DNA from 4 places in the Streptomyces sp. NPDC087310 genome. Region 1 is predicted to be linked to each of the others. Evidence: riboswitches for the same ligand, from Rfam matches in the RefSeq annotation. Region 1 holds a riboswitch; each other region holds the start of a gene.
The links. Region 1 has a riboswitch for cobalamin ahead of metE (5-methyltetrahydropteroyltriglutamate--homocysteine S-methyltransferase). Riboswitches for the same ligand answer to the same signal wherever they lie in the genome.
Positions count from the first base shown of each region.

Region 2: linked by a shared signal. The riboswitch ahead of ACIO3P_RS33180 (ribonucleoside-diphosphate reductase subunit alpha) and the one ahead of metE (5-methyltetrahydropteroyltriglutamate--homocysteine S-methyltransferase) in region 1 are both predicted to bind cobalamin.
Region 3: linked by a shared signal. The riboswitch ahead of ACIO3P_RS36855 (cobalamin biosynthesis protein) and the one ahead of metE (5-methyltetrahydropteroyltriglutamate--homocysteine S-methyltransferase) in region 1 are both predicted to bind cobalamin.
Region 4: linked by a shared signal. The riboswitch ahead of cobN (cobaltochelatase subunit CobN) and the one ahead of metE (5-methyltetrahydropteroyltriglutamate--homocysteine S-methyltransferase) in region 1 are both predicted to bind cobalamin.

Region 1 covers NZ_JBIUYF010000005.1:639,641-647,107, forward strand. Annotated here, with positions in the region: gene ACIO3P_RS22110 (metalloregulator ArsR/SmtB family transcription factor) at 1-328, shown strand, start outside; gene ACIO3P_RS22115 (ATP-binding protein) at 325-768, shown strand; gene ACIO3P_RS22120 (pyridoxamine 5'-phosphate oxidase family protein) at 795-1,193, opposite strand; gene ACIO3P_RS22125 (EF-hand domain-containing protein) at 1,599-2,135, shown strand; gene ACIO3P_RS22130 (SAM-dependent methyltransferase) at 2,207-3,055, shown strand; gene ACIO3P_RS22135 (hypothetical protein) at 3,098-3,748, opposite strand; cobalamin riboswitch at 3,962-4,160, shown strand; gene metE (5-methyltetrahydropteroyltriglutamate--homocysteine S-methyltransferase) at 4,323-6,641, shown strand; gene ACIO3P_RS22145 (response regulator transcription factor) at 6,760-7,416, opposite strand; gene ACIO3P_RS22150 (sensor histidine kinase) at 7,413-7,467, opposite strand, start outside.
Region 2 covers NZ_JBIUYF010000010.1:18,898-26,364, forward strand. Annotated here, with positions in the region: gene ACIO3P_RS33170 (SDR family oxidoreductase) at 1-19, shown strand, start outside; gene ACIO3P_RS33175 (ribonucleotide-diphosphate reductase subunit beta) at 91-1,113, opposite strand; gene ACIO3P_RS33180 (ribonucleoside-diphosphate reductase subunit alpha) at 1,113-3,563, opposite strand; cobalamin riboswitch at 3,708-3,850, opposite strand; gene ACIO3P_RS33185 (YbdD/YjiX family protein) at 3,976-4,218, opposite strand; gene ACIO3P_RS33190 (carbon starvation CstA family protein) at 4,215-6,434, opposite strand; gene ACIO3P_RS33195 (GntR family transcriptional regulator) at 6,614-7,378, opposite strand.
Region 3 covers NZ_JBIUYF010000013.1:60,336-67,802, reverse strand. Annotated here, with positions in the region: gene ACIO3P_RS36865 (putative cobaltochelatase) at 1-255, opposite strand, end outside; gene ACIO3P_RS36860 (cobyric acid synthase) at 341-1,936, opposite strand; gene ACIO3P_RS36855 (cobalamin biosynthesis protein) at 1,933-2,940, opposite strand; cobalamin riboswitch at 2,977-3,115, opposite strand; gene ACIO3P_RS36850 (hypothetical protein) at 3,252-3,515, opposite strand; gene ACIO3P_RS36845 (anion permease) at 3,528-4,811, opposite strand; gene ACIO3P_RS36840 (class II aldolase/adducin family protein) at 4,952-5,662, shown strand; gene ACIO3P_RS36835 (alpha/beta fold hydrolase) at 5,785-6,912, shown strand; gene ACIO3P_RS36830 (hypothetical protein) at 7,279-7,467, shown strand, end outside.
Region 4 covers NZ_JBIUYF010000004.1:54,146-61,612, reverse strand. Annotated here, with positions in the region: gene cobN (cobaltochelatase subunit CobN) at 1-1,380, opposite strand, end outside; cobalamin riboswitch at 1,415-1,602, opposite strand; gene cobG (precorrin-3B synthase) at 1,688-3,103, shown strand; gene ACIO3P_RS15350 (precorrin-8X methylmutase) at 3,116-3,757, shown strand; gene ACIO3P_RS15345 (precorrin-2 C(20)-methyltransferase) at 3,754-5,361, shown strand; gene ACIO3P_RS15340 (cobalt-precorrin-6A reductase) at 5,274-6,092, opposite strand; gene ACIO3P_RS15335 (cobalt-precorrin-5B (C(1))-methyltransferase) at 6,110-7,261, shown strand; partial or broken gene ACIO3P_RS15330 (N-acetylmuramoyl-L-alanine amidase) at 7,434-7,467, shown strand, end outside.

The DNA.
Region 1 (7,467 bases):
GTATCAGGCGAAGGCGGAGTTCTTCCGGATGCTGGGGCATCCGGTGCGCATCCGGGTACTGGAGCTGCTCCAGGACGGCCCGATGCCCGTACGGGACCTGCTCGCCGAGATCGAGATCGAGCCCTCCGCGCTCTCCCAGCAACTGGCCGTGCTGCGCCGCTCCGGGATCGTCACCTCCAGCCGCGAGGGCCCGACCGTCGTCTACGAACTGGCGGGCGGGGACGTCGCGGAGCTGCTGCGGGCCGCGCGGCGGATCCTGACCGAGATGCTGGCCGGTCAGCACCAACTCCTGGAGGAACTGCGGGACTCCGAGGTCTCCGCGCGATGACCCGGCGCATCGCCCCGCTGCCCCACCGCCATGTGCTGACGCTCCCCGCCAAGCCCGGGGCCGTACGGACGGCACGCGAGACCACCCAGCAGTTGCTGGCCGAGTGGGGCATCAGCCCGCACCATCCCGCCGTCGACCCGGCCCTGCTGATCCTGAGCGAACTGGTCACCAACAGCGTCAGACACGCCGCGTCCGTCTCCCCCAGCCTCACCGTCAGCTACGCGGCCGGCCACGACACCCTCGTGTTCGCCGTCCACGACCGCCACCCCTACCAGCCCACCCTCCGCACCCCGGCCCCCGGCACGGACCTGGGTTCCGGCGCCGCGTGCAAAGGGCTGGCCACCGTCGTCGAACTCACGTCCAGCCTCGCGGGCTCCGCGGTCGTACGCCAGGACGGGGACGGCGGAGGCAAGAGCATCTGCATCACGCTCCCGCTCTAGGCCCTGTCGCCCCGGCCCAGGAAGCCTCAGACCCTGCCCATGGCCCGGGTCACGGTGATCTCGATCGCCACCCGCTCCGGGTTGACGCGGGGCGGCTTGTAGCGCCGGGTGTAGCGCCGTTCCGCCTCGGCGACCGCTTCCGGGTCGCGGTTGACCACGGCGGTCCCTTCGAGCGTGGCCCACCGGGCTCCGTCGAACTGGCTGACCGCGACGAACGCGTCAGGTCCCGCCGCGAGAACGTTCCGGGCCTTCGCCGTCGCACCGCCGGTGATGACGCGGGCGATACCGGCCTCCGGATCGTAGGTCACCCCGACGGGCACCAGGTGCGGGGTGCCGTCGGGGCGGCGGGTGGCGAGCAGGCACACATGGCGCTCCTCCCAGAACGCGAGAAAGGCCGGGTCCGCGAGCAGGGTGCGTGATGCCATGGGGGACGTCTTCCGGGACGGGCGGAGAGGGGACGTGTCCGTCCCCCGGCGGAGCGGGCGGCCCGCCCACCCGATGCTACGTGCGGAGAACCGGCCGGGGACGGACGGGGAAGGACGGGGACGGACGGGGAAGGACGGGGAAGGAGCGCGGCCGGACGAGAAGCCCACGAGGATGTCCACGGTACGGAGCGCGGCCGGACCGGCGGAACGCCTTCGCTTTCCAGGACCGCGGCCTTTCATGCACCGGCCCGCGAATTGCCCTCGTTCGTGTGCACGCGACGGGCTTTCCGGACCGCCGCCCCCACGCCGACCGGATAGTGAGGGGACAGCGGCCGAATCCCAGAGAACCCGGAAGACCCAGAAGCCCCGGAAGACCCGGAAGCCCGGAAAGCAGAGGTGAGCGCCATGCGTACCGTCGAGGCGACCAACCGTGTCCAGCTCGTCTTCTCCCTGTTCGACGCCGACGGGAACGGCCTGCTGGAGGCCGGCGACTTCGAGCTGATGGGGAGCCGCGTCGTCGCGGCGGTGCCCACGGCCGGTGACGCCAGAAAACAGGCGATGCTCGACGCCTTCCGCCGGTTCTGGACGACGCTCGTCACCGAGCTGGACGCCGACGGCGACGGACGGATCAGCCAGGAGGAGTTCACCGCCTGTGTGCTGAATCCGGCGCGGTTCGACGCGGCGAGCGACGTGTTCGCCCGCGCGATGAGCGCGCTCGGCTCGCCGGAGGAGGACGGACTCGTCGCGCGCCCCGTCTTCGTGGCCGTGCTGACGGCCGTCGGCTTCCAACAGGCCAACATCGAGGCCCTGTTCGAAGCCCTGGGGCCCACGGACGACGACCGCGTCGCGGTGGACGCCTGGGCGGAGGCCATCAGGGAGTACTACCGCCCCGAGAAGGCCGGCATCGCCGGGGACCACCTGACCGCGGGCGTGGCCCTGTGACCCTGCCCCTCGACGGCACGGCCCCGGAGCGGGACCCCGACGCGGCGGGCGGCGTGGGCCTGACCGCCCTCATGGTGGCCGCCGCGCGGGCCATCGAGACCCACCGTCCGGCCCCTCTGGCGCGGGACGAGTTCGCGGAGCACTTCGTCCGGGCGGCACCGGCCTCGGCCGGCTGGCCGGTCCGGGCGGACCAGATCCCCGGGGGCCGCACGAACCCGTTCTGGGAACGGCTCGGCCGCTACTTCGCCGTACGCACCCGGGTCCTGGACGACCATCTGCTCCGTACGGTGGAGACGGGCGTGCGCCAGGTGGTGCTGCTGGGCGCGGGCCTGGACTCCCGGGCGTTCCGGCTCGGCTGGCCGCCCGGCTGCGTGATCCACGAGGTCGACACCGCGGAGATGCTCGCCTTCAAACAGGCGGTGCTCGACCGGTCGGGGGCCGTCCCCACGGCCGACCGCAGACCGCTCGCGGCCGACCTCCGCTTCGACTGGCGCGACGCGCTGCTCGCCGCGGGGTTCGACCCGGCCGTACCGACCGCCTGGCTCGCCGAGGGGCTGCTGCTCTACCTCCCGGCGGCGGCCGAGCGGCATCTCATCGCGACGGTGGCCGAGCTGAGCACGGCCGGGAGCACGCTGGCGTACGAGATCAAGGAGGTGGAGGGGGCGAAGGTGCGCGCCCACCCCCTCTACACCACGGCGCGGGAGCAGATCGGCCTCGACCTGCCGGCCCTCTTCGACCCGGAGCCGCGCCCCGCGTCGGCCGCCGAACTCGCCCGGCGGGGCTGGTCGGTCTCGGTCCGCTCCCCGTACGACTTCACCCGCCTCCACGACCACGGCCCCTTCCCCGAACCGGACGACCCGCTGGCGGCCAACCGCTGGATCTTCGCGGAGACGCCCGCCCCACAGCCCGGGAACGGATGACATCCCCGCAGGTCGGAGCCGTCCAGCGGGCGGCGGCGGCGCTCACGGCTCCCCGTCCGGCGGCGGGGACGCGGCGTTCCCGGCGGCGGCGCGGGCTCTCACCCGGGCGGGGTACCAGCGGGTGAAGCGCAGGGCCGCGACGATCGCCGCGATCTGGATGATCCACCCGGTCCAGATGTTGTCCGGGTCGTGCTGCACCAGGTCGGCGTAGCCGCCCGCGACGGCTCCCACCAGGAACGCCGCACCCCACACCCCGGTGACCACGTAGTTGGTGCGCAGGAAGAGCGGCGAGTCCCAGCGGCTACGGGGCACCTGCTCGCGCGCGTACGGGAGGGTGAAGGGCGCCCGGAAGGCCATGGAGCCGAACGCGATGAGCACCAGCGCGATATTGGCGATCTCCCCCGCGTAGGTCTCCAGCCAGCGGCTGGTGCCGTCGGCGGCGAGCGCCCCGACGACGGCGAGCACCGCGAAGAAGACCACGTCACAGAGTTCCAGGAGCTTCCACGAGCTGTGCGGACGCCAGATCCGCCCGGCGGCCACCACGGCCAGCGCGCAGGCGAGCGACAGCCCGACCCCCAGCTCGAACCGGCCCGGCCCCACCACCACGGCGAAGATGATCCACGGGAGCAGCCCGATGACCGGGCTGTCGAGCAGACGGGCGCCCCGCCGCCCGGACCCACTGCCGGTCGTCACGCCGGTGCCCCCTCCTTCGCCCGTTCCTTCTCCTGCGTCCGGTTCCTCCGGACCGCCGGTCTCCTCCACCTTGCTGCGCTCCGGCCCGTTCCGCGACACGACCCCGCGCCCCCTGTCACCTTCTATCGCCTTCTGTCACCTTCCGGAATGTGAACAAGTTCGGCCAAGGTTGGTCCACGGAGGCGTCCACGCTCTATCGTGGCGGGCGTAGCTGGTTCGCCCTGCCCTCCAGGCAGACGCGTCGTAAGAGGGAACCCGGTGGGAATCCGGGACTGCCCCGCAGCGGTGAGCGGGAACGACCGCCGTCATACGCACTGGATCCGCACGGATCCGGGAAGCGACGGCCAGTAGGTGTCTGCCTCGGCAGATGTGCCCGCGAGTCCGAAGACCTGCCCGTTGCCCGTACGCGACCGTTCGCGTACGGATATCCCGGTGACCTCGTGGGCGGGTCGGCGTACATACCGGACGGACGAGCGCGCCCGAGGCGCCGCACCGACCGTCGGGTCCCGTCACCCCTTCGCGCCCGCGTCCCGTCCCCGGGATGTTCAGGAGTCATCTCGCGAAGGAGATTTCCGTGACACCGAAGTCCGCAGCCGCGGCAGCACGAGCCACCGTGTACGGCTACCCCCGCCAGGGCCCGAACCGGGAACTGAAGAAGGCCGTCGAGGGGTACTGGAAGGGCCGCGTCACCGCGGACGCCCTCCGGGAGACGGCGGCCGGCCTGCGCCGGGCGAACTGGCGGCAGATGGCCGACGCCGGCGTCCACGAGGTGCCGACCGGCGACTTCTCGTACTACGACCACGTCCTGGACACCAGCGTCATGGTCGGCGCCGTACCCGAGCGGCACCGGGCCGCCGTCACGGCCGACCCGCTCGACGGATACTTCGCGATGGCCCGCGGCACCCAGGACGTGGCGCCGCTGGAGATGACGAAGTGGTTCGACACGAACTACCACTACCTCGTCCCCGAGCTCGGCCCCGACACCGTCTTCACCGCCGACTCCACCCGGCAGGTCGCCGAGCTGACGCAGGCCCTCACGCTCGGGCACACCGCCCGCCCGGTCCTCGTCGGCCCCGTCACGTATCTCCTGCTCTCCAAGCCCGCCCCCGGGGTGGCCGCCGACTTCGAGCCACTGACCCTGCTCGACCGGCTGCTGCCCGTCTACGCCGAGGTCCTCGCCGACCTGCGCGCCGCCGGCGCCGAGTGGGTGCAGCTCGACGAGCCCGCGCTCGTCCAGGACCGTACGCGCGCCGAGCTGAACGCCGCCGCCCGCGCCTACCGCGACCTCGGCGGGGCGACCGACCGGCCCAAGCTCCTGGTCGCCTCCTACTTCGACCGGCTCGGCGACGCCCTGCCCGTCCTGGCGAAGGCCCCCGTCGAGGGGCTGGCGCTGGACTTCACCGACGCCGGCGCCGCCAACCTCGACGACCTCGCCGCCGCCGGCGGACTCCCCGGCAAGCGGCTCGTCGCGGGCGTCGTCAACGGCCGCAACATCTGGATCAACGACTACGAGAAGTCCCTCGCCACCCTGGGGACGCTCCTCGGCCTGGCCGACCGGGTCGACGTGGCCGCGTCCTGCTCCCTGCTGCACGTACCGCTCGACACCGCGGCCGAACGCGACATCGACCCGGGGGTCCTGCGCTGGCTCGCCTTCGCCCGGCAGAAGAGCGCCGAGATCGTCACCCTGGCCAAGGGGCTGGCCCGGGGCACCGGCGCCATCGCCGCGGAGATCGCCGCCAACCGTGCCGACCTCGCCTCCCGTACGGACTCGGCGCTCACCCACGACCCGGCCGTACGGGCCAGGACCGCCGCCGTCACCGACGCCGACGGCCGCCGCTCGCAGCCGTACAGCGAGCGCGCCGCCGCCCAGCGCGCGCACCTCGCGCTGCCGCTGCTGCCGACGACGACCATCGGTTCGTTCCCGCAGACCGACGAGTTGCGCACCGCCCGCGCCGACCTGCGCGCGGGCCGGATCGACACGGCCGGTTACGAGGAGCGCATCAGCGCCGAGATCGGCGAGGTCATCTCCTTCCAGGAGAAGACCGGGATCGACGTCCTGGTCCACGGCGAGCCCGAACGCAACGACATGGTGCAGTACTTCGCCGAACAGCTCACCGGCTACCTCGCCACCCGGCACGGCTGGGTGCAGTCCTACGGCACCCGCTACGTCCGCCCGCCGGTGCTGGCCGGCGACATCTCGCGCCCCGAACCGATGACGGTGCGCTGGACCTCGTACGCCCAGTCCCTCACCGACCGCCCCGTCAAGGGCATGCTGACCGGGCCCGTCACCATGCTCGCCTGGTCCTTCGTCCGCGACGACCAGCCGCTCGGCGACACCGCCCGCCAGGTCGCCCTCGCCCTGCGCGACGAAGTCACCGACCTGGAAGCGGGCGGCACCTCGGTCATCCAGGTCGACGAACCCGCCCTCCGCGAAACGCTGCCGCTGCGCGCCGCCGACCGCGCCGCGTACCTGGACTGGGCCACCGAGTCGTTCCGCCTCACCACCAGCGGCGTACGCCCGGACACCCAGATCCACACCCACATGTGCTACGCCGAGTTCGGCGACATCGTCCAGGCCATCGACGACCTCGACGCCGACGTCATCAGCCTGGAAGCGGCCCGCTCCCACATGCAGGTCGCCCGCGAACTCGCCGCCCACGGCTACCCCCGCGAGGCGGGCCCCGGCGTGTACGACATCCACTCCCCGCGCGTCCCCGGCGCTGACGAGGCCGCCGCCCTGCTCCGCGAGGGCCTGGAGGCCATCCCCGCCGAACGCCTGTGGGTCAACCCCGACTGCGGCCTGAAGACCCGCGGCTGGCCCGAGACCAGGGCGTCCCTGGAGAACCTGGTCACCGCGGCCCGCACGGTCCGGGGCGAACTGCCCACGTCCTGACGGAGAGACCCGCGGGGGCCGGGACGCGTACGCACGCCCCGGCCCCCGCTTTCCGCTTTCCGCTTTTCCCGCTTTCTACCTTTTCCGCTTTCTGCCTTTTCCGCTTTCCGCTTGCCTCTCAGCGCCGCCCGTCGACCAGGCCGGATTCCCAGGCCCAGGCGGCGATCTCCACGCGGTTACGGGCGGACAGTTTGACCTGCACGTTGCCGAGATGGGTCTTCACCGTGCCCACCGAGATGGTCAGTTCGGCGGCGATCTCCGCGTTGGTCAGCCCTCTGGCCACCAGACGCACCAGGTCCTTCTCCCGCTCGGAGAGCGCGGTGTGCGGCTCCCGAGGGGCGGGCGCCGCGTTGTTGACGCGCCGCAGCAACCGTACGGTGATGGCCGGGCTCACCAGCGCCTCGCCGGAGGCCGCCGCCCTGATGGCCTCGACCAGCAGGGCCGGCCCCGAGTCCTTGATCAGGAAGCCGGAGGCGCCTTCGCTCAGGGCGCGCTGGACGTACTCGTCGTCGTCGAACGTCGTGACCACGACGACCTTCGGCGGGTTCACCGTGCCGGGGCGGGTCAGCCTGCGCAGCGCCTCCAGCCCGTCCATGCGGGGCATGCGGATGTCCATCAGCACCACGTCGGGCCGGTGGCGCTCGGCGAGTTCCACCGCGTGCACCCCGTCCTTGGCCTCCCCGACGACCTCGATGTCGTCCTCGGCGGCGAGGATCATCGTGAACCCGGCACGGACCATCGCCTGGTCGTCGGCGATCAGCACACGGATCGTCACGAGACCATCGCCCCGGCCGTGGACACCGGGAGCCTCGCCTCGACAGCCCAG
Region 2 (7,467 bases), on a different contig from region 1:
GCATCCGCTGCCCTGGTGAACGCACCGGGGCCGGGACAAGGGGAAACCCCCCTGCCCCGGCCCCGCTCCTGAACTCGCCTGACCGTACGACTAGAAGTCGTCGTCGAAGCCGACCGTGCCCTCCACCGCCACCTGGTACGCCGACGGGCGGCGCTCGAAGAAGTTCGTCAGCTCCTGGACACCCTGGAGCTCCATGAACGCGAACGGGTTCTCCGATCCGTACACCGGCGGGAAGCCGAGACGCTGGAGCCGCTGGTCCGCGACGCACTCCAGGTACGCGCGCATCGACTCCGTGTTCATGCCCGGCAGTCCGTCGCCGCACAGGTCGCGGCCGAACTGCAGCTCCGCCTCCACCGCCTCCTTCAGCATGTCCGTGACCTGCTGCTGGAGCGCGTCGTCGAACAGCTCCGGCTCCTCCTTGCGGACCGTGTCCACGACCTCGAAGGCGAAGTTCATGTGCATGGTCTCGTCACGGAAGACCCAGTTCGTGCCGGTGGCCAGGCCGTGCAGCAGGCCGCGCGAGCGGAACCAGTAGACGTACGCGAACGCCCCGTAGAAGAACAGGCCCTCGATGCACGCCGCGAAGCAGATCAGATTCAGCAGGAAGCGGCGCCGGTCCGCCTGCGAGTCCAGGCGGTCGATCTTCTCCACCGAGTCCATCCAGCGGAAGCAGAACTGCGCCTTCTCACGGATCGACGGGATCTCCTCGACCGCGTCGAAGGCCGCCGCGCGGTCCTCCGGGTCCGGGAGGTACGTGTCCAGCAGGGTCAGATAGAACTGGACGTGCACGGCCTCCTCGAAGAGCTGGCGCGAGAGATAGAGCCGCGCCTCCGGGGAGTTGATGTGCTTGTAGAGCGTCAGCACCAGGTTGTTCGAGACGATCGAGTCGCCCGTCGCGAAGAACGCGACCAGCCTGCCGATCATGTGCTGCTCGCCGGGGGACAGCTTGGCGAGGTCGGCGACGTCGGAGTGGAGGTCGACCTCCTCCACCGTCCAGGTGTTCTTGATCGCGTCGCGGTAGCGCTCGTAGAAGTCCGGGTAGCGCATGGGGCGGAGCGTCAGCTCGAAGCCCGGGTCCAGGAGGTTCTTCCCCGCTGATTCGGTGGACGTCATTACTGGCATGCCTCGCAGGACTCGGGGTTTTCCAGGGAGCAGGCGATCGCCTCGTCGGTCGGGGTCGCCTGTACGGGGACGGGGACGGGGACAGGGGTGGGAGCGGCCGCGGGGGCCGGCGCCGACTGCCCGCCGGCCGCCCGCGCGATCCGGGTCGCCGGGCGGGACCGCAGGTAGTACGTCGTCTTCAGCCCCTTCTTCCAGGCGTACGCGTACATCGAGCTGAGCTTCCCGATGGTCGGCGTCTCCAGGAACAGGTTCAGCGACTGGCTCTGGTCCAGGAACGGCGTACGCGCCGCCGCCATGTCGATCAGTCCGCGCTGCGGGATCTCCCAGGCCGTACGGAACAGCTCCCGTACCTCCGCAGGGATCCAGGTGAAGCCCGCCACCGAGCCGCTCGACTCGCGCAGCGCCTCGCGCGTCTGCGCGTCCCAGACGCCGAGCCGCTTCAACTCGTCCACCAGGTACGAGTTGACCTGGAGGAACTCCCCGGAGAGCGTCTCGCGCTTGAACAGGTTCGAAACCTGCGGCTCGATGCACTCGTACACACCCGCGATGGACGCGATGGTCGCCGTCGGCGCGATGGCGAGGAGGAGCGAGTTGCGCATGCCGGACTTCGCCACCCGGGCGCGCAGCGCCGCCCAGCGCTCCGGCCAGTTCAGCTCCACGTCGTAGTGGTCGGGGTGGAGCACCCCGCGCGCCGCGCGCGTCTTCGACCAGGCGGGGAGCGGGCCGTTGCGCTCGGCGAGGGCGCAGGACGCCTCGTACGCCGCGAGCATGATCCGCTCGGCGATCCGGGTGGAGAGCGCGGCGGCCTCGGGGGAGTCGAAGGGCAGCCGCTTCTTGAAGAAGACGTCCTGGAGCCCCATCGCGCCCAGGCCCACCGGGCGCCACTTGGCGTTGGAACGGCCCGCCTGCTCGGTCGGGTAGAAGTTGATGTCCACGACCCGGTCGAGGAAGGTCACGGCCGTGACGACGGTCTCGTCCAGCCGCTCCCAGTCGATCTCGCCGGTGGCCGCGTCCACGAACGCGCCCAGGTTGACCGAGCCGAGGTTGCAGACGGCCGTCTCGCCGTCGTCCGTGACCTCCAGGATCTCCGTGCAGAGGTTGGAGGAGTGGACGGTGTGGCCGGGCTCGGCGGTCTGGTTCGCCGTACGGTTCGACGCGTCCTTGAAGGTCATCCAGCCGTTGCCGGTCTGCGCGAGGGTGCGCATCATCCGGCCGTACAGCTCACGGGCCTTGATCGTTTTACGTGCGAGACCGTCGGCCTCCGCCTTGCGGTACGCGGTGTCGAACGCGTCGCCCCACAGGTCGACCAGCTCCGGCACGTCCACCGGCGAGAAGAGCGACCACACGCCGTCCGACTCGACCCGGCGCATGAACTCGTCGGGGATCCAGTGCGCGAGGTTGAGGTTGTGCGTACGGCGCGCGTCCTCGCCCGTGTTGTCCCGCAGTTCGAGGAACTCCTCCAGGTCCGCGTGCCAGGTCTCCAGGTAGACGCAGGCGGCGCCCTTGCGCCGGCCGCCCTGGTTGACGGCCGCGACGGAGGAGTCGAGGGTCCGCAGGAACGGGACGATGCCGTTGGAGTGGCCGTTCGTCCCCCGGATCAGTGAACCGCGCGAACGGATACGGGAGTACGAGAGCCCGATCCCGCCCGCGTGCTTCGAGAGCCGCGCCACCTGGTGGTAGCGGTCGTAGATCGAGTCCAGCTCGTCCAGCGGCGAGTCCAGCAGGTAGCAGGACGACATCTGCGGGTGGCGGGTGCCGGAGTTGAAGAGCGTGGGGGAGGAGGGGAGGTAGTCCAGCCGGCTCATCAGCCGGTAGAGCGCGGCGACCTCGTCCAGCGCGTGCGCGCTCTCGTCCTCGGCGAGCCCGGCGGCGACCCGCAGCATGAAGTACTGGGGCGTCTCGATCACCTGACGGGTGAGCGGATGCCGGAGCAGATAGCGGCTGTAGAGCGTACGCAGCCCGAAGTAGCCGAAGCGGTCGTCGGCGTCCTGGTCGATCAGCGCGTCGAGCCGGTCGGCGTGGCGCGTCACGAAGGCGGCCGTACGGTCCGCGATCAGGCCCTCGCGCTGCCCGACGGCGATGGACGCGGAGAACGACACGGCGCCCTGGGAGGCCGCCTCGTCGGCGATCGTACGGGTGAGCAGCCGGGCGGCGAGACGGGAGTAGGCCGGGTCCTCCGAGATCTGCCCGGCCGCCGCCTCCGTGGCCAGCTCGCGCAGCTCGGCCTCGTCCGAACGGGCGTTGCGGCCACGCAGCGCGGCGGCGGCGATCCTGCCCGGGTCGGCGTCGGGCAGATCGGCGGTCAGCTCGGTCAGGGTCCGCAGCAGCGCGGTGCCGGGGGCGTCGGCCTGCCCGGCGGCGGTCGCCGCCCCGTGCTCGGACTGTGCCTCGGACTGTGCTTCCGAGACAACTGAAACCGGATCCGCTGGCGCGATGGTCACGTGGTTCTCTCCCTCGCTCGGCTCTGGGCCACGAGGAGGCACGGGTCCGCGCGCACGGACGTACCCCGCCCTCGCAGGGCGGCACACCGCGCCGCGTCCACCGGCCCAACCGCGAGGCCCGGACGTCTGGGCGTCCGGTTCGGTCGAGCCGGACGCACTGTCGGCAGGTGTTCGGACTGGAGGGCGCGACAAAGCGCGCCACAGCACACCGTTGCGGGACAGTTCCGGATTTACACCGGATTCCCCTGCGTCGACAGCGAGGTCGAGCATACATCTGGGGGGCGCGCGGTGCGCCACCCCCCAGATGTTGTGTCGTACGTCGCCGCGGTACGAGATCAGCGGCGGCCCGGCGAGCGCCCGGCGAGCACTCCGCGAGCACTCCGTGAGCGTTCAGCAACCGCTCAACAACCGCTCAGCAGCAGCGGAATCCCTCGCGCGGGTCGGCCTCACGGGCGTCCGTGCGGCTGCGTTCGAAGGCGCGGCGGGTCATGACCTGGCCGGCCGGGTCACCGGCGGTGGCGTGGGCCACGTAACGCTCGTACGCCGATTCGCCGGTGAACTCCCGCACGTACCAGCGGACCCGCCGGGCCACCTGCCGTACCCGCTCCACCCGGCTCCCACTCCGACTCCGGGCCTGGCTCCGGAGCCAGGTCATGCCGGGCCCGTCCCCGCCGGGACGCTCTCCCGCGCCGTGGCCTCGGCGGCGGCCAGCTCCGCCTTCTCCTCCTTGGTGGGGATCATGCCGGCCGGGGCGACGATCCTGGACTCGGTGTACGGGGCCTCCACCAGCCGGACGGACTCCGGGTCGCGGATCGCCTTGAAGCAGACCCGTCCCGCGTCCGCGATGACCACGAGGATGAGGACCGCGAAGAGGGCCGAGAGCACCCCGTCCACCGTGGAGTTGGTGACGACGGTGTGCATGTCGTCCATGGTCTTGGCCGGGGCCAGCACCTCGCCCCGGTCGATGGCCGACTGGTACACGTCGCGCTGGGTGAAGAAGCCCACCCTCGGGTCGCCCGAGAAGATCTTCTGCCAGCTCGCGGTGAGGGTGACGGCCGCGTCCCAGGCCAGCGGCACGGCTGTCACCCAGGCCCACTTCAGACGGCCGGACTTGACCAGCAGCGTGGTGCAGACGGCGAGCGCCACGGCCGCCAGGAGCTGGTTGGCGATGCCGAAGAGCGGGAAGAGCTGGTTGATGCCGCCCAGCGGGTCATGGACGCCGACCCAGAGGAAGTAGCCCCAGCCGCCGACCACGACCGCGCTGGCGAACCAGACGCCCGGCTTCCAGCTCACCTGGCGCATCGGCTTGTACACGTTGCCGAGCATGTCCTGGAGCATGAAGCGCCCGACACGGGTCCCCGCGTCGACCGTGGTGAGGATGAACAGCGCCTCGAACATGATCGCGAAGTGGTACCAGAACGCCTTCATGGCGGTGCCGCCGACGACGGACGAGAAGATCTCCGCCATACCGAGGGCGAAGGTCGGCGCGCCACCGGTGCGCGACAGCAGACTGGTCTCCTCGACGTCCTTCGCCGCCTGGGCGAGCTGGTCGGGCGAGATGGTGAAACCGAGGTTGGCGACCGCCTGCGACGCGGACTCGACCGTACCGCCCATCACACCGGCCGGGGAGTTGACCGCGAAGTACAGGCCCGGGTCGATGATGCAGGCGGCGATCAGCGCCATGATCGCGACGAACGACTCGGTCAGCATCGCGCCGTAACCGATCATCCGGATCTGGGTCTCCTTCTGGACCATCTTCGGCGTCGTGCCCGAGGAGATCAGGGAGTGGAAGCCCGAGAGCGCGCCGCACGCGATGGTGATGAAGACGAACGGGAACATGGACCCGGCGAAGACCGGACCGTCACCGCGGCTCGCGAACTCGGTGACGGCGTCCATCTTCAGCGTCGGGAGCGCGATCGCCACGCCCAGCGCCAGCAGCACGATCGTGCCGACCTTCATGAAGGTCGACAGGTAGTCGCGCGGCGCCAGCAGCATCCACACCGGGAGTACGGAGGCGAGGAAGCCGTACGCGATCATCCAGATGACCAGGGTGCCGGCTTCCAGCGTGAAGGTGTCGGCGAGCGAGGACTCGGCGACCCAGCCGCCCGCCACGATGGCGAGCAGCAGCAGCGCCACCCCGATGAGCGAGACCTCGGTGACCCGACCGGGGCGCAGCACCCGCAGGTACACGCCCATGAAGAGGGCGATCGGGATGGTCATGGCGATGGAGAAGACGCCCCACGGCGAGTGCGCCAGCGCGTTGACGATGACCAGTGCCAGCACGGCCAGCAGGATGATCATGATCATGAAGACGGCGATCAGCGCGGCGGCGCCGCCGAAGGGGCCGATCTCGTCCCGGGCGATCTGGCCGAGGGAACGGCCGTCGCGGCGGGTGGAGAAGAACAGCGTCACCATGTCCTGGACGGCGCCGGCGAAGATGACGCCCGCGACGATCCAGATGGTGCCGGGCAGATACCCCATCTGCGCGGCGAGTACGGGGCCGACCAGGGGCCCGGCGCCCGCGATGGCCGCGAAGTGGTGGCCGAACAGCACGCGCCGGTCGGTGGGGTGGAAGTCGACCCCGTTGTCGAGCCGTTCGGCCGGGGTGGCCCGGGTCTTGTCGACCTTGAGGACCCGGTTCGCGATGAAACGGGAGTAGAAGCGGTAGGCGATCGCGTACGAACCGAGGGCGGCGGCCAGCATCCAGGCGGCAGAGACCTCCTCGCCCCGGGAGAGGGCGAGCACCGCCCAGCCCGCCGCGCCCACCAGGGCGACCAGTGCCCAGACGAGGATGGATCTCGGGGTGAGACCACGTATGGATTTCGGCCGGTCGTCCGTCGACGGCGCCTCGGTCGGTGCGGGCTCTGGCATGGCGAGTCGTCCCCTCACTGGTCACCTGCTTAATGCGCAGGAAATCTAGGGGACCATCCCGGGACACGCCACCACCAGCCCATATCCCGGTACGTTACGTGCCCGCGCCCGGTGGGTTTATGCGGGGGTGGCGGGTTTTCGTCACGGGTTCCGGACCGGGCCCCCGGCCCGGTCCTACGTCACGGGCGCGGGCGTTGGAGGCGCGCCACGAACTTGTAGCGGTCGCCGCGGTAGACCGACCGTACCCACTCCACCGGTTCGCCGGCCGCGTCCAGCGAGTGGCGCGACAGCATCAGCATCGGCAGGCCCACGTCCGTACCGAGCAGCCCGGCCTCGCGCGGGTTGGCGAGGGACGTCTCGATCGTCTCCTCGGCCTCGGCGAGATGGACGTCGTACACCTCCGCCAACGCCGTGTAGAGGGACGTGTACTTGACGAGTGAGCGGCGCAGCGCGGGGAAGCGCTTCGCCGAGAGGTGCGTGGTCTCGATGGCCATCGGCTCGCCGCTCGCCAGCCGCAGCCGCTCGATCCGCAGTACGCGTCCGCCGGCGGTGATGTCGAGGAGTCCCGCGAGGGTGTCGTCGGCCGTGACGTAGCCGATGTCGAGGAGTTGGGAGGTCGGTTCGAGGCCCTGGGCGCGCATGTCCTCGGTGTACGAGGTGAGCTGGAGGGCCTGGGAGACCTTGGGCTTGGCGACGAAGGTGCCCTTGCCCTGGATGCGTTCGAGCCGGCCCTCGACGACCAGTTCCTGGAGCGCCTGGCGCACGGTCGTCCGCGAGGTGTCGAACTCGGCGGCCAGGGTGCGCTCCGGGGGTACGGGTGTCCCGGGCGGCAGCGTCTCCGTCATGTCGAGCAAGTGCCGCTTCAAGCGGTAGTACTTGGGTACGCGGGCCGTACGGGTGGCGGGTCCGCCCTCGGTCTCCGTACCGACCCCGTCCGTGGCCATGGCCTGCCTTCCCGACTCCTGCGCTGCTGCCGTCACCGGCTCCTCCGTCTGTCGCGGCTCACATGGTGGCACGGTCCTGCCACGAGGCG
Region 3 (7,467 bases), on a different contig from region 1:
CGGACCGTCCGGACCGTGCGGACCGTCCGGGCAGCGCGGATCCGGCGCCGCCGGGTCGCAACTGAACCGGCACCCCGTCACCACCGGCACCTCGGGCAGCAGGGCGGCCAGCGCCCGTACGGCCGTCGACTTCGCCGTGCCCTTCTCACCCCGTACGAGAACGCCGCCGACCGCCGGACTGACCGCGTTCAGCAGCAGACCGAGCCGCAGATCGTCCATCCCCACCACGGCGGTGAACGGAAAAGGGGTGCTCATAGGCTGATCGCTCCTTCGAATGACTCATCGATGACCGGACGGCGTCCCACGGTGCTCAGTCCCACGGCGTTCAGTCCCACGGTGCTCACGGGGCCCCCGGAGGGATGAACGGCAGCCCGGCCGGGGCGCCCTCCTCGATCAGACGCAGCAGCGCGGCCGTGTCCGCGTGCTCCTCGACGAGGTCAGCGAGCAGATCGAGCTGTTCCTCGCGCAGCGCGCCGAAGCTGGTGTCCGGGGCCGGTACGAACCGCCGGCCCGCCGTCCGCGCCACCTCCGTCAGGAACCGCCGCCGGAACGCGTCGCTCTCCAGCGCCCCGTGCCAGTGCGTGCCCTGGACGGACCCGGCCCGGCAGCCGTCCAGCGCCCGCCCTTCCTGGTCCGTGACAAAGGCGTCCCCGCCGCGCACATCCGCGACGCCGTGGTGGATCTCGTACCCCTCGACAGGCTCGCCGAGGGCCACCCCGACCGGCCGCGCGAGGGTCTTCTCCCGCTCGAACCTGACCCGTACGGGCAGCAGTCCCAGCCCGGCCACCTCACCCGCCCGGGACTCCACCTCGTCGTCGATCCGCTCGCCGAGGATCTGGTAGCCGCCGCAGATCCCCAGCACGGGGCGGCCCTCGGCGGCCCGCAGGGCCAGCGCGTCGGCCAGCCCGCGCTCCCGCAGCCACGCGAGCGCCCGCACCGTGCCGCGCGTGCCCGGCACGATCACCAGGTCGGCGTCGGCCAGCTCCTCGGGACGGTCCACGAACCGCACCACGACCCCGGGCTCCGCAGCCAGCGCGTCCACATCGGTGAAGTTCGACATCAGCGGTACGGCGCAGACCGCGATCCGCAGCACGTCGGCGCCGTACGGGGGAGCCACCACCGACTCGCGCACCGCGCCGCGCAGCGAGACCCGCAGCCCGTCCTCCTCGTCGATCCCCAGACCGTGCCGGAAGGGCAGCACACCGAGCGTCGCCCGCCCGGTCAGCCCGCGCAGCATGTCGAGCCCCGGCTCCAGCAGCGAGACATCGCCCCGGAACTTGTTGACGAGATACCCGGCGATCAGCGCCTGGTCCTCGGGGCTCAGCAGCGCGGTCGTCCCGAAGAAGGACGCGAAGACCCCGCCCCGGTCGATGTCCCCGACCACGACCACCGGGAGCCGCGCGGCCCGCGCGATCCCCATGTTCACGATGTCGGTACGGCGCAGATTGATCTCGGCCGGGCTGCCCGCGCCCTCGCAGATCACGGCGTCGTACGTGGACCGCAGCTCCTCCAGGCACGCCAGCACGGGCCCGAGCAGCGCCTCCTGCCGCCCCCCGTGCAGCGCCTTCCCGGGGGACGACCCCCCGGACCCCCCGAAGAATCCCCGGGCGCTCAACTCCCCGACGGGCTTGCCCATCAGCACCACCTGGCTGCTGCGGTCGCTGCCCGGCTTCAGCAGCACGGGGTTCATCAGCGCGGTCGGCTCCACGCGCGCGGCCTGCGCCTGCATCGCCTGGGCGCGCCCGATCTCCGCGCCCTCGCGCGTCACGAACGAGTTCAGCGACATGTTCTGGCCCTTGAACGGCGCCACCTTCACGCCCCGGCGCGCCAGCCAGCGGCAGATCCCCGCCGTGACGACGCTCTTGCCCGCGTCGGAGGTCGTGCCGGCGATCAGCAGCCCTCCGCCGAGCCCGGTGCCGCCGCTGTTCCGGCTCATCCACGCCTCCTGGTGGTGCGGGCCGCGCGCACCGCGCCGTACCCGAGTCGGCCCGTGACACAGGCCGCGAGAGCGAGCACGTTGACCCGGCGGGCCAGCCGCACGGCGCGCTCGATGTCCGGGACCCCGACCGGGCGCCCCGTGGCGTTCAGGACGGGCCGGTGCTCCACCCGCCCGCCGTACGCGAGCGTCCCGCCCAGGCGTACGCCGAGCGCCCCGGCGAACGACGCCTCCACCGGGCCCGCGTTGGGGCTCGGATGGCGGTGCGCGTCCTGCCGTACGGCCCGCAGCGCGCCGCGTCTGTCCGCCCCGGCGGCGACGGCCAGCGCGGCGGTCAGCCGGGCCCCCGGCCACCCCACGACATCGTCGAGGCGGGCCGACGCCCAGCCGAACCGGCGGTAACGGTCGCTCTTGTGGCCCACCATCGCGTCCAGCGTGTTCACCGCGCGGAACCCGACGAGCCCCGGCGCCCCGGCGACCGCGCCCCACACCAGCGCGCCCACGACGGCGTCGGAGGTGTTCTCGGCGACGGACTCCACGACGGCGCGCGCGATCTGCGCCTCGTCCAGGGAGTACGGATCGCGCCCGCACAGATGCGGCAGACGCTGCCGGGCGGCTTCGAGGTCCCCGGCGGCGAGCGCCGCGCCGACGGCCCGTGCCTCGCGGCCCAGCGAGGTGCCCCCGACCACGGACCAGGTGGCGGCGGCGGTCAGCGCCACGGAGGCGGCGGGGGCGCGGCGTACCGTGGCGGCGGCCAGTGCCGCGGCCCCGGCGGCGCCTCCGGCGCAGAGCGCGGTGTGCAGCGCGCCCCAGCCGCGGTGGTCGCGCCACAGCGCGCGCTCGACGGCCCCGGCGGCCCGGCCGAAGGCGGCCACCGGATGTCCCCGGCGCGGATCGCCGAACAGCCGGTCGGCCAGGAGGCCGAGGGTGGCGCCGTACGCGAAGACCCGCTCGGCGGCAAGGGCGGCTGAGCCGCCGCGCGCGGCGGAACCGCAGCCAGGCATGGCGAAGTGTCCTCACTCAGGGTCCGCGCCCCGGTTCGACGTACGTAGTGCGACGGCGAGAGTTCCTGGCTCCTGGAGGCCAGTGCCGCGACCGGCAATGGGCTCACAGTGACAGTGGCGGGACCGCGCCGGATTCGCACCGGCTTCCTCTACTGCCGTCGTCAATGGCCCCGGAAGTCCACCACGCCGTGCAACACCCGTCAACTCATCCTTGACCTGCGGCGGGACAGTGTGCGGAGCCCCACATCGTGCGGAGCCCCACATCGGACCGGTCGGCCGATGCGGGGCTCCTATGAGGGCCGCTCGTGGGCTCAGGCCACGATGAGGCTGATCCCGTACGCGACGGCCCCGACGCAGAGTGCGAAGCACACGTAGGCGCCGGCGCGGGCCGCGAGCGGCGCGGAGCCGGTGGCGGGGGTGGAGGCGGCGGCCGATGTGCCGGCCGGGCCCTGGGGGGCCGTGGAACCCCGCTTGGCGAGGCCCACGATGCCGAGGGTGAAGAGGCCCACGAGGGCGACGGTCGCCACGAGGCTGACGCCGAAGACGGAGCCGAGTGCTGCCCAGTCGATGTTCATACGGTCGCTTCCTTACACCGTGGCGGGGCGGGCCGGCTCGCCGGTCTGGCCCGGGGTGGTGGCCGCGGGGGCCGGGATGGTGGTCGAGAGGTCCTGGCCGGGGGCGCCCGCCGGGGGAGGCGGGGTGACGGCCGCGATGGCGGTGGTCACCACTCCGGCCGGCTCGGCGGCGAGGCCGGTGTCGGGGTCGGCGCCGGTCCCGGCGGTGACGTTGGTGTGGTCGACCGGACGGCGGCGCGAGGCGAGCCAGATCCCGGCGGAGCCCGCGACCAGCAGGACCGCGACGACGGCGATGCCCCAGGTGCCCTGGCCGGTCAGGAACTCGGCGCCCGCGGCGACCAGACCGGCGGCCGGCAGCGTCAGCCCCCAGGCGACGAACATCCGGGTGGCGGTGGACCAGCGCACCACTCCGCCCTTGCGGCCGAGCCCGGCGCCCATCACGGCGCCGGAGCAGGACTGCGTGGTGGAGAGCGAGAAGCCCAGGTGCGAGGAGGCCAGGATGACCGTCGCGGCGCTGGTCTGGGCGGCGAAGCCCTGCTGCGGCTGGAGGTCGGTGAGGCCGGTGCCCATGGTGCGGATGATGCGCCAGCCGCCGAGGTACGTGCCGAGCGCGATGGCGATCCCCGCGGAGACGATGACCCACAGGGGCGGGTTGGAGCCGGGGGCGAGAACACCGCCGGTGACCAGGGCGAGCGTGATGACGCCCATGGTCTTCTGCGCGTCATTGGTGCCGTGGGCCAGCGAGACGAGCCCGGCGGAGGCGATCTGCCCGGCCCGGTAGCCCTTGGCGGTGGCCTTGTCGTCCGTGCCGCGGCCGATCCGGTACGTCAGCTTCGTCGCCAGCAGGGCGGCGAGCCCGGCGACCACGGGGGCGGCGAGCGCGGGGATCAGGACCTTGGTGACGACCACACCGCCGTTGACGCCGGAGGCGCCGACGGACATCAGGGTGGCGCCGATCAGGCCGCCGAAGAGCGCGTGGGAGGAGCTGGACGGGAGTCCGAGCAGCCAGGTGAAGAGATTCCACAGGATGGCGCCGACGAGCGCCGCGAAGATCACTTCTGTTCTGATGCCCTGTTCGTTGATGAGCCCGCCGGAGATCGTCTTGGCGACCTCCACGGACAGGAACGCGCCGACGAGATTCAGGACCGCGGACATACCCACCGCGACCTTGGGCTTCAGAGCGCCGGTCGAGATGGTCGTCGCCATCGCGTTGGCGGTGTCGTGGAAACCGTTCGTGAAATCGAACACGAGAGCTGTCACGATCACGATCGCGAGCAGCAGCGTGATGTGTTCCATTGACCCAGGACCCAGGCAATCGTTCGACGTCGGTGGCCTCGGTGAACGTAGGGAGTCAGAGTGAACGGAAGATGAACTGAGCGGGTCCACGGAGTGACCCACTCCGTGGAGATGTCCGCGACGCCTGGCAGGATCGGCGTATGACGGATGAGCGGACCGGCGAACAAGGTGAACTGACCGGCGGACAGGGCGAGTCGGCGGTCGAGCGGGGTGCCCTGGAACGGGCCTGGACGGAGCTGGTCGACACCGCCCGGAGAACGGCGGCGGAGGGGCTGGTCGTCGGCACCTCCGGCAATGTCTCGGTGCGGGTCGGCGAGCTGGTCCTCGTCACCCCGAGCGGGGTGCCCTACGACCGGCTCGCCCCCGGCGACGCGATCGCGGTCGACCTCACGGGACGGCAGGTGCTCGGCACCCTCACCCCCACCAGCGAACTCCCCCTGCACCTGGCCGTCTACCGCGACACGTCCGCGACGGCCGTGGTCCACACCCACGCCGTGCACGCCACCGCGGTCTCCACCCTCGTCCCCGAACTCCCCTTGATCCACTACATGGCGGCGGCCCTCGGCGGCCCCGTCCGGGTCGCCCCGTACGCGCTGTACGGCTCGGAGGAGCTGGCCCGCGGGATGCGCGAGGCGCTGGTGGACCGTACGGCCTGCCTGCTGCGGAACCACGGCACGGTGGCGTACGGCGACACCCTCGCCCAGGCGTACGACCGCACCGCCCAGCTCGAATGGATGTGCCGCCTCTGGCTCACGGCGAGCGCGGTCCCGGGACACCGCCCCTCGCTGCTGTCGGAGGAGCAGGTGCGCGAGGTGGGGGAGAAGCTACGGGGCTACGGCCAGCGGAGCTGACCCCGGGCCCCGCCCGGGACCGGTCGTCCCGCCCGCGTCCGGCCAGTGGGCGGGGCCCGCCTCCGGCCTCCGACGGCCCCCGCCCGCTGGCCGGGTCCGGCGCGGGTGGTGACACTGGGAGCGTGCGCCCGGCTACAGCGACGGCAGCGGCCGTCACCACAGTGCTCGGGGTCGGCGCGGCTGCGGTCGCGGCCGGCCGGTACGCCAGCGATGCCGCGCTCAAGGCACCGCCGGGGCGGCCCCTGCCCAGCGACCCGAAGATCACCGTGCACGCCATCGCCGCCGGACAGGTCACCCTGACCCGTTCGCTCGCCTCCCTGCGCCCCGGAACGTACGGGATCGAGGGGGCGGGCGTGCACGCCGTCGTCGGACCGGTCCTGGACGGCGTCCCGCACCCGGCCGACACCGTGGTGCGCCGGCTGGAACGGGTCACCCGCGGCAGCCTCGTGCCGGGCAGCCGCGTACGGCTCACCCCGCAGGTGCACAGCGGCGACCCCGGCACCGCCCTGGGCCTCGCCCACCAGGACATGTGGGTCCCGGGCGAACTCGGCTCCCTGCCCGCGTGGTTCGTGCCGGCCCCCCGCGACACCTGGGTGATCACCGTGCACGGCCTCGGCACCACCCGCGAGCACCCCCTGAACGTCATGGAGTTCCTCGCGGCCCAGCGCCTGCCCGTCCTCGACCTCGCCTACCGGGGCGACCCCGGCGCGCCCCGCTCCCCGGACGGCCTCGGCCACCTCGGCGACTCCGAGTGGCGCGACCTCGACGCGGCGATCCGCCACGCCGTCCGCCTGGGCGCCGAGCGCGTAGTCCTGCACGGCTGGTCCACCGGCGCCTCGATGGCCCTGCACGCCGCCGCGAACTCCGCCCTCAGCGAGCGCATCGCCGGACTCGTGCTCGACTCGCCGGTACTGGACTGGGAGGCCACCCTGCGGGCACTGGCCACCGCCCGCCGGATCCCCGGACCCCTGCTGCCGCTCGCGGTGCGGGCCGCCCAGGGCCGGGCGGGGCTGCACGGCGACCGGCTGCTGGAAGCCGCCGACCCGCGCAATCTCCATGTACCGACGCTGATCTTCCACGGCCCCGACGACACCATCGCGTCCTGGAACCCCTCACGCGAACTCGCCGCCCACCGGCCGGGGCTGATCACCCTCCACGCCGTCCCGCACGCCCCGCACGCGGCCATGTGGAACGCGGACCCCGACGGGTACGAGGAAACCCTCCGCCGCTTCCTCACCCCGCTCATGTAGCGCCCACCATGGAGCGCCCGCCCGAGCCTCCCCCCGAGCGCTAGCCCGCGCCTCCACCCGCGCCTCCACCCGCGCCTCCACCCGCGCCTCCGTCCGTGCCCGCGCCTTGCCCGGTCGGTACGCGGTGGGCGCGCCGCCCGGCGCGCCTCCGTTTGGACTCCTTGCGCCGCCTTCGCGCCCCCGCACGGACCGCGCCGCCCGCCGGCCGGGCCCGTGCGGCCACCCTCCCCACCTCCCCGAACAGACATCCGGAGCCCCCCGCGCACCGGTGGGACCGCTGCGCACGAGGGGCCACTTCCGCCGTTCCGGTACCGCCGAAAGGGGTTCCGTTTGGGCTTTCGGGCAGTCACCGGGAAGACTGCCCTCGTGACGTCCCGAAAGCCTGATGAGCAATTGGCGCGCAACTCCACACTCCGACTCGTCCGCGGGCGGCCGTTGACCACGGCCCGACGGGCCGTGGCCGAGGGGCGCAGCCGGCCGGCCCCCCGGCCGCCGCAGGGCACTCCGCCCCAGGCGGAGCTGGCCCGGCAGGCGAGGGCCGTCCTCGCCGACGCG
Region 4 (7,467 bases), on a different contig from region 1:
GAACATCTCGCCGGGCGGCGGCCCCCAGTGCCGCTCGACGGAGGCGCGCAGATCGGCGGGGAGCTGTGCGTACCAGCGCCGGTAGTCGGCGGCGGGTATGCGGACGGGGTTACGGGCGAGCTGCTCCTCGGTGAGCCATTCCTGGTCGTGGCCGCCCGCGTCGATGAGCGCGCGGATCAGCTCGTCGCCGTCGCCGGACTCCAGGCCGGGCACCGGCTCCGTACCGAAGTCGTAGCCGTCCGCGAGCAGTCGGCGCAGCAGGGTGACGGCGCTGGCGGGGGTGTCGAGGCCCACGGCGTTGCCGATGCGGGAGTGCTTGGTGGGGTACGCGGAGAGGACCAGCGCGACGCGCTTCTCGGCGTTCGTACGGAACGCCAGCGTGGCATGGCGTACGGCGATCCCGGCGACGCGCGCGGCCCGCTCGGGGTCGGGTACGTACGCGGGCAGCCCGTCCTCGTCGATCTCCTTGAAGGAGAACGGGACGGTGATCAGCCGGCCGTCGAACTCCGGTACGGCGACCTGCGAGGCGGCGTCCAGCGGCGTCAGCCCCTCGTCGCTCTCCTCCCAGGCCGCGCGGCTGCTGGTGAGGCAGAGTGCCTGGAGGATCGGTACGTCGAGCGCGGCGAGCGCGCCCGCGTCCCACGCCTCGTCGTCGCCGCCGGCCGACGCCTGGGCGGGCTTGGTGCCCCCCGCGGCGAGCACGGTGGTGACGATCGCGTCGGCCTCCCCCAGGGCGGCCAGCAGCTCCGGCTCGGGCGCGCGCAGGGAGGAGACGAAGATCGGCAGGGGCCGGGCGTCGGCATCCTCGATCGCCGAGCACAGGGTCTCCACGAAGGCGGTGTTGCCGCTCATGTGGTGCGCGCGGTAGTAGAGGACCGCGACCGTCGGGGCCTTCTCCGTCACCACGTGGCCCGGCCGGCCGATACGGGGCGGACGGACGCGCCGCTCCAGCCGGCCCCAGGTGGGCGCGGCGGCGGGCGGCTCGAAGCCGTGGCCGGTCAGCAGCACGGTGTCGGAGAGGAACCGGGCGAGCTGTTCCAGGTTGGCGGGCCCGCCGTGCGCGAGATAGGCGTGCGCCTCGGCGGCGATCCCGATGGGGACGGTGGACGCCTCCATGAGCTGCGCGTCGGGCGCCTGCTCACCGGTGAGGACGACGACGGGGATGTCCCGGGCGAGGAGGGCGTCGATACCGTCCTGCCAGGCGCGCAGACCGCCGAGGAGCCGTACGACGACGAGGTCGGCGTCCTCCAGCAGTCCGGGCAGTTCGTCGAGCGCGAGCCGCGCCGGGTTGGCGAACCGGTACGGGACCGGACCGCCCGCCGCGTTGGCGGCACGGGCGCTGAGCAGATCGGTGTCGGACGTCGACAGGAGCAGAAGCATGCGGCGTCTTGCCTTCCTCGGGGTCCGCGCCCCGGGCGGGTGTGGAGGACGGCGGGAGTTCCTGGCTCACCCGACGACCGGATTGCTACGACCGGATCACTCCGGCCGGAGCTGTCGGGTTCACAGTGGCGGGACCGCGCCGGGTTCGCACCGGGCTTCCTCCCCATGACGCCGTCACTGGCGTGTGACGGGCCTGACGGCCCGCCGTCTGCATAGTAAGTGCTGAGGTCACGGGCGGGGAGGGCGCCCGGTCGGGACGGCGGACGAGAAGGGGGCGGGCGGGGGCCACCTGGGTATGCTCGCGGCCATGCCGCCCACCTCGCCAACACCCGTGAACCGGGACGAAGCCGCCGCGCGCGCTCCGTTCCGGGGCGCGGCGCGGGATGCCGTAGGGGAGTCCGTACGGGACAGCCTCCCGGACGCCGTACGGGAGGCCGTACGGGTACGAGGGGATGCCTGCCCCGGTGCGCTGCGGCTGCACCACGCCGACGACGGCGCCCTGGCCCGGCTCCGGCTGCCCGCAGGGCTGCTGACGCACCGCCAGGCGCTCGCGCTGGCCGACGCGGCGGAGCGGCTGGGCGACGGCCACCTGGACCTCACGTCCCGGGGCAACGTGCAGCTCCGGGGGCTGGGCGCGAGCTGCGGCGGCGAGTTGGCGGACCTCCTGCACGAGGCGGGACTGCTGCCGTCGGAGGAGCACGAGCGGATACGGAACATCGTCGCCTCACCGCTGGCCGGACTCGACGGACTCGGCGCGGGCGACGTGCAGTTGTGGGCCCGGCGGCTGGACGGACTGCTGTGCGCGAGCGAGGCGGCGACGGAGCTCTCCGGGCGCTTCCTGTTCGCGCTGGACGACGGCCGGGGCGATGTGGCGGCGCTGGGCGCGGATGTGACGTTGCTCGCACGGCGGGACGGCACGGCAGAGGTGCATATAGGGGCATCCCGCCCGCCGTACGGAGAACAGGCGGTACGGGCGGTACGCGTCCCGGCCGCCGACGCCCCGCGCGCGGCCCTGCTGGCGGCCGAGACCTTCCTCACGGCGGCGCGGGCGAGCGGCACGGGCGCCTGGCGCGTAGGGGACCTGCCGGCCGGGGCGGCCCGGGGGCTGGCGGCAGCGGTGGCGGAACGCCTGACGGCGGCCGGAATCGAGGTCCTGGCGGGGGACGCGGGGGACACGCGGGGTGCGGCGGAAGCCCCTGCCCCCGGGCTGATCCGCTCCCCCGACGGAACGGTCGCGCTCTCCGTGTACCCCCGGCTCGGCCGGCTGAGCGTGGCGCAGTGGCGACATCTGCTTTGTAAGAGCAGTGCTCCGGACGAGAGCCCTGCTCTGCGGCTGACGCCCTGGCGCGGGGTGATCGTTCCCGGCCTGGCTCCGGACGCCGCCGCCGACCTGCTCGGACGGCTCCGTACCGCCGGACTGGTCACCGAGCCCGACTCCCCCTGGCTCGGCGTCGGCGCCTGTACCGGGCGGCCCGGGTGCGCCAAGGCGCTCGCGGACGTGAGGGCCGACGCCGCCGCGTCCGTGGCCGCCGGCCGGGACGGCGACCGGACCGGCCTGCCCGTGTACTGGTCGGGGTGCGCGCGGCGCTGCGGTCATCCGCAGGGCGACCGGGTGGACCGGGTCGCGACCGGCGAGGGCCGCTACACCGTCTCCGTACACAAGCGGAACACGCTGGACGAACGGGACGAGCGGGACGAGAACGTGAAGACAACACAGTCGTGACGACGTGACGAGATGAGCGAGACCACAGTGTTCGACTATGAGAAGGACGGCGCGGCGATATACCGCCAGTCGTTCGCCACGATCCGCGCCGAGGCGGACCTCGCCGGGCTGCCCGCCGACGTCTCCCAGGTCGCGGTGCGGATGATCCACGCCTGCGGCATGGTCGACCTCGTGCGCGACCTGGCCTTCACCCCCGGTGTGGTGGCCCGTGCCCGCGAGGCGCTGCGCGCGGGCGCGCCGATCCTGTGCGATGTGCGGATGGTCGCGAGCGGGGTCACGCGCAAGCGGCTGCCCGCCGAGAACGACGTGGTCTGCACGCTCTCCGACCCGGCCGTCCCGGCCCTCGCCGCCGAGTTGGGGACGACGCGCAGCGCCGCCGCCCTGGAGCTGTGGCGGGACCGGCTGGACGGGGCGGTCGTCGCCGTCGGCAACGCGCCGACCGCGCTCTTCCGGCTGCTGGAGATGGTCGAGGCGGGCGCGCCGCGCCCGGCGGCCGTCATCGGCGTCCCGGTGGGCTTCATCGGCGCTGCGGAGTCCAAGGACGAGCTCGCCGGGCACCCCTCCGGTCTTGAACACCTGGTCGTACGGGGACGGCGCGGCGGCAGCGCCCTCGCGGCGGCGGCCATCAACGCGATCGCGAGCGAAGTGGAATGACCGAGAACAGCAGCCTCCCCGCCGGCCGTCTGTACGGCGTCGGCCTCGGCCCCGGCGACCCGTCCCTGATGACCGTACGGGCGGTGCAGGTCATCGCCGAGGCGGATGTGATCGCGTACCACAGCGCCCGCCACGGCCGCTCCATAGCGCGCTCCATAGCCGCCGAGCATCTGCGCGCGGACCACATCGAGGAGCCGCTGGTCTACCCGGTCACCACCGGCACCACCGACCATCCGGGCGGCTACCAGGGCGCGATGGACGAGTTCTACGCGGAGTCCGCCGCCCGGCTCGCCGTCCATCTCGACGCGGGGCGCACGGTGGCGGTGCTCGCGGAGGGCGATCCGCTCTTCTACGGCTCGTACATGCACATGCACAAGCGGCTGGCCGACCGCTATCCGACCGAGGTCATCCCCGGGGTGACCTCGGTGAGCGCCGCCGCGGCGCGGCTCGGCACCCCGCTCGTCGAGGGCGAGGAGGTGCTGACGGTCCTCCCTGGCACCCTGCCCGAGGAGGAGCTGACGGCCCGGCTGGCCTCGGCGGACTCGGCGGTCGTGATGAAGCTGGGCAGGACGTTCCCGGCCGTACGGCGGTCGATCGAGCGGGCGGGGCGGCTGGCGGACGCGCGGTACGTGGAGCGCGCGACGATGAGCGGGGAGCGCACGGGCGCGCTGGCGGAGACGGACCCGGAGTCGGTGCCGTACTTCTCGGTGGCGGTGCTGCCGAGCCGCGTGGACCGGACCCCTGCCTCTTCCCCCGCCGCCTCCGGTGAGGTGGTGGTCGTGGGAACGGGCCCGGCGGGTCCGCTGTGGCTCACGCCCGAGACGCGCGGCGCGCTGGCCTCCGCCGAGGATCTGGTCGGCTACACCACCTATCTGGACCGCGTTCCGGTCCGCCCGGGGCAGCGGCGGCACGGTTCCGACAACAAGGTGGAGTCCGAGCGCGCCGAGTTCGCCCTCGACCTGGCGCGGCGGGGCCGCCGCGTGGCCGTCGTCTCGGGCGGTGACCCGGGCGTCTTCGCGATGGCCACGGCCGTCCTGGAGGTCGCGTCGGCCGACCCGTACCGGACGATCCCCGTACGGGTCCTCCCGGGCGTGACCGCGGCCAACGCCGCCGCCGCGCGCGCCGGCGCGCCCCTCGGCCACGACTACGCCGTGCTCTCGCTCTCCGACCGCCTCAAGCCGTGGGAGGTCATCGCGGAGCGGCTGCGCGCGGCAGCGGCGGCCGACCTGGTGCTCGCGCTCTACAACCCGGGCTCCGCCAGCCGTAACTGGCAGGTCGGCAAGGCCCGCGAACTGCTGCTGGAGCACCGCGCCCCGGACACCCCGGTCGTACTGGGCCGCGATGTGGGCGGGGCGGAGGAGAGCGTACGGATCGTCCGGCTGGCGGAGCTGGACCCGGCGCAGGTGGACATGCGGACGATCCTGATCGTCGGCTCGTCGCAGACGGTGACGGTACGGCGCGGAGCCGGCGAGGGCGGCGAGGTCGGCGGCGAACAGATCGTCTGGACGCCCCGCCGCTACCCGGAGCCTTCCGCCCCGTCCCCGTCCCTGTCTCCATCCCCGGAACCCTCCGTGGCGTCCTCCGTGGCGTCCTCCGAGAAGTGAGCCACCCACGCCACCGCGTCCTCGGCGGTCTCCGCGACGGCCACCCCCTCCGGTACGGGCGGCCGTCGCACGACCACGACCGGAATCCCCGCCTCCCGGGCGGCGGTGAGCTTGGGCGCGGTGGCCGCGCCGCCGCTGTCCTTGGTCACGACGACGTCGATCCGGTGCCGGCGCAGGATGTCCCGCTCCCCGTCGAGCGTGAACGGCCCCCGGTCGAGCAGGGTCTCCGTACGGGCGGGGTACGGCGGTTGCGGGGCATCCACGGACCGTACGAGGAACCAGTGGGCGTCGAGATCCGCGCCCGCGAAGGCGGCGAGCCCCATCCGGCCGGTGGTGAGGAAGACCCTGCGGGATCCGCCGAGCCCGCGCAGCGCCCCGGCGGCCTCCTCCAGCGAGCCGACCGTACGCCAGTCGTCGCCCGGCACGGGCGCCCAGGAGGGGCGGCGCAGCGCCAGCAGGGGAACGCGGGCGGTGGCGGCGGCGAGGGCGGCGTTCGCGCTGATCGTCGCGGCGAAGGGATGGGTGGCGTCGACGAGCGCGTCCACGCGGTGCTCGCGCAGCCAGCGCGCCAGCCCGTCGGCCCCGCCGAACCCGCCGATACGCACCTCGCCCGGTGGCAGTACGGGCCGGGTGACGCGTCCGGCGAGGGACGTCGTCACACGCCACCGGGGGTGGAGCAGCTCCGCGAGGCGCCGCGACTCGGTGGTCCCCCCGAGGATCAGCACGTGCAAGGGCAACGGTTCTCTCCATGACTGAGCGGCAAACAGGGACGGGTACGGGTACGGGCACAGGAGCGGGCGCGGGCGGGCGCAGCGCCCAACTCAAGCACACCGGTCTGCGCTCCGGCTGGACGACCGGCGCCTGTGCGACGGCGGCGACGACCGCCGCGTACACCGCCCTGCTGACCGGCGACTTCCCCGACCCGGTGACGATCACGCTGCCGAAGGGGCAGACCCCGGCGTTCGCGCTGGCCACGGAGGAACGGTCCGCCGGGGCGGCCACGGTGGGCGTGGTCAAGGACGCGGGCGACGACCCGGACGTCACGCACGGCGCCCTGGTCCGCGCGACGGTACGGCTGCTGCCGCCGGGCGCGGGCGTCGTCTTCCGGGCGGGCCCCGGCGTGGGTACGGTGACGCGCCCCGGGCTGCCCCTGGAGGTCGGCGAACCGGCGATCAACCCGGTCCCGCGTCAGCTCATGCGGGCGCATGTGGCGGAGGTGGCGGGGCGGTACGGCGGCACGGGCGACGTCGAGATCACGGTCGCCGTGGACGACGGCGAGGAGATCGCCCGCTCGACGTGGAACCCGCGCCTGGGCATCCTGGGCGGCCTGTCCATCCTCGGCACGACGGGGGTGGTCGTCCCGTACTCCTGCTCGGCGTGGATCGACTCGATCCGGCGGGGCGTGGACGTGGCGCGCGCGGCGGGCCGTACGCATGTGGCGGGCTGCACGGGCTCCACCTCCGAGAAGACGGTCGTGGCCGTGCACGGCCTGCCGGAGGACGCGCTGCTGGACATGGGCGACTTCGCGGGGGCGGTCCTCAAGTACATCCGGCGCCATCCGGTCGACCGCCTGACGCTCTGCGGCGGCTTCGCGAAGCTCTCGAAACTGGCGGCGGGCCATCTCGACCTGCACTCGGCGCGCTCCCAGGTGAACAAGGCGTTCCTGGCGGAACTGGCCTCGGCGGCGGGCGCGGACGAGACACTGGCGACCCTGGTGGCGGAGTCCAACACGGGCCTGGAGGCGCTGCGCCTGTGCGAGGCGGCGGGCGTCGCGCTGGGCGACGCGGTGGCGGTACGGGCCAGGGCGGAGGCGCTGGCGGTGCTGCGGGGGGCGCCGGTGGAGGTGGACGTGATCTGCATCGACCGGGCGGGGGCCGTGGTGGGACGCAGCGAGCGGTAGGGCTCGGGTTCCGTGCGTCCGTGCGGCGGTCGGCGGTCGACGGGCGGCGGTCGACGGGCGGCGGTCGGTGGTCGGCAGTCGGCGGTCGGCGGTTACGGGAACGTCAGCGAGCCGTCCTGGTGAACGCGGCCCGGCACGGCCACGTACACCACGGCGGAAAGGAATCGATCCCATGGCAGCACCACTGTCCGCCTCGGCCTTCCTCA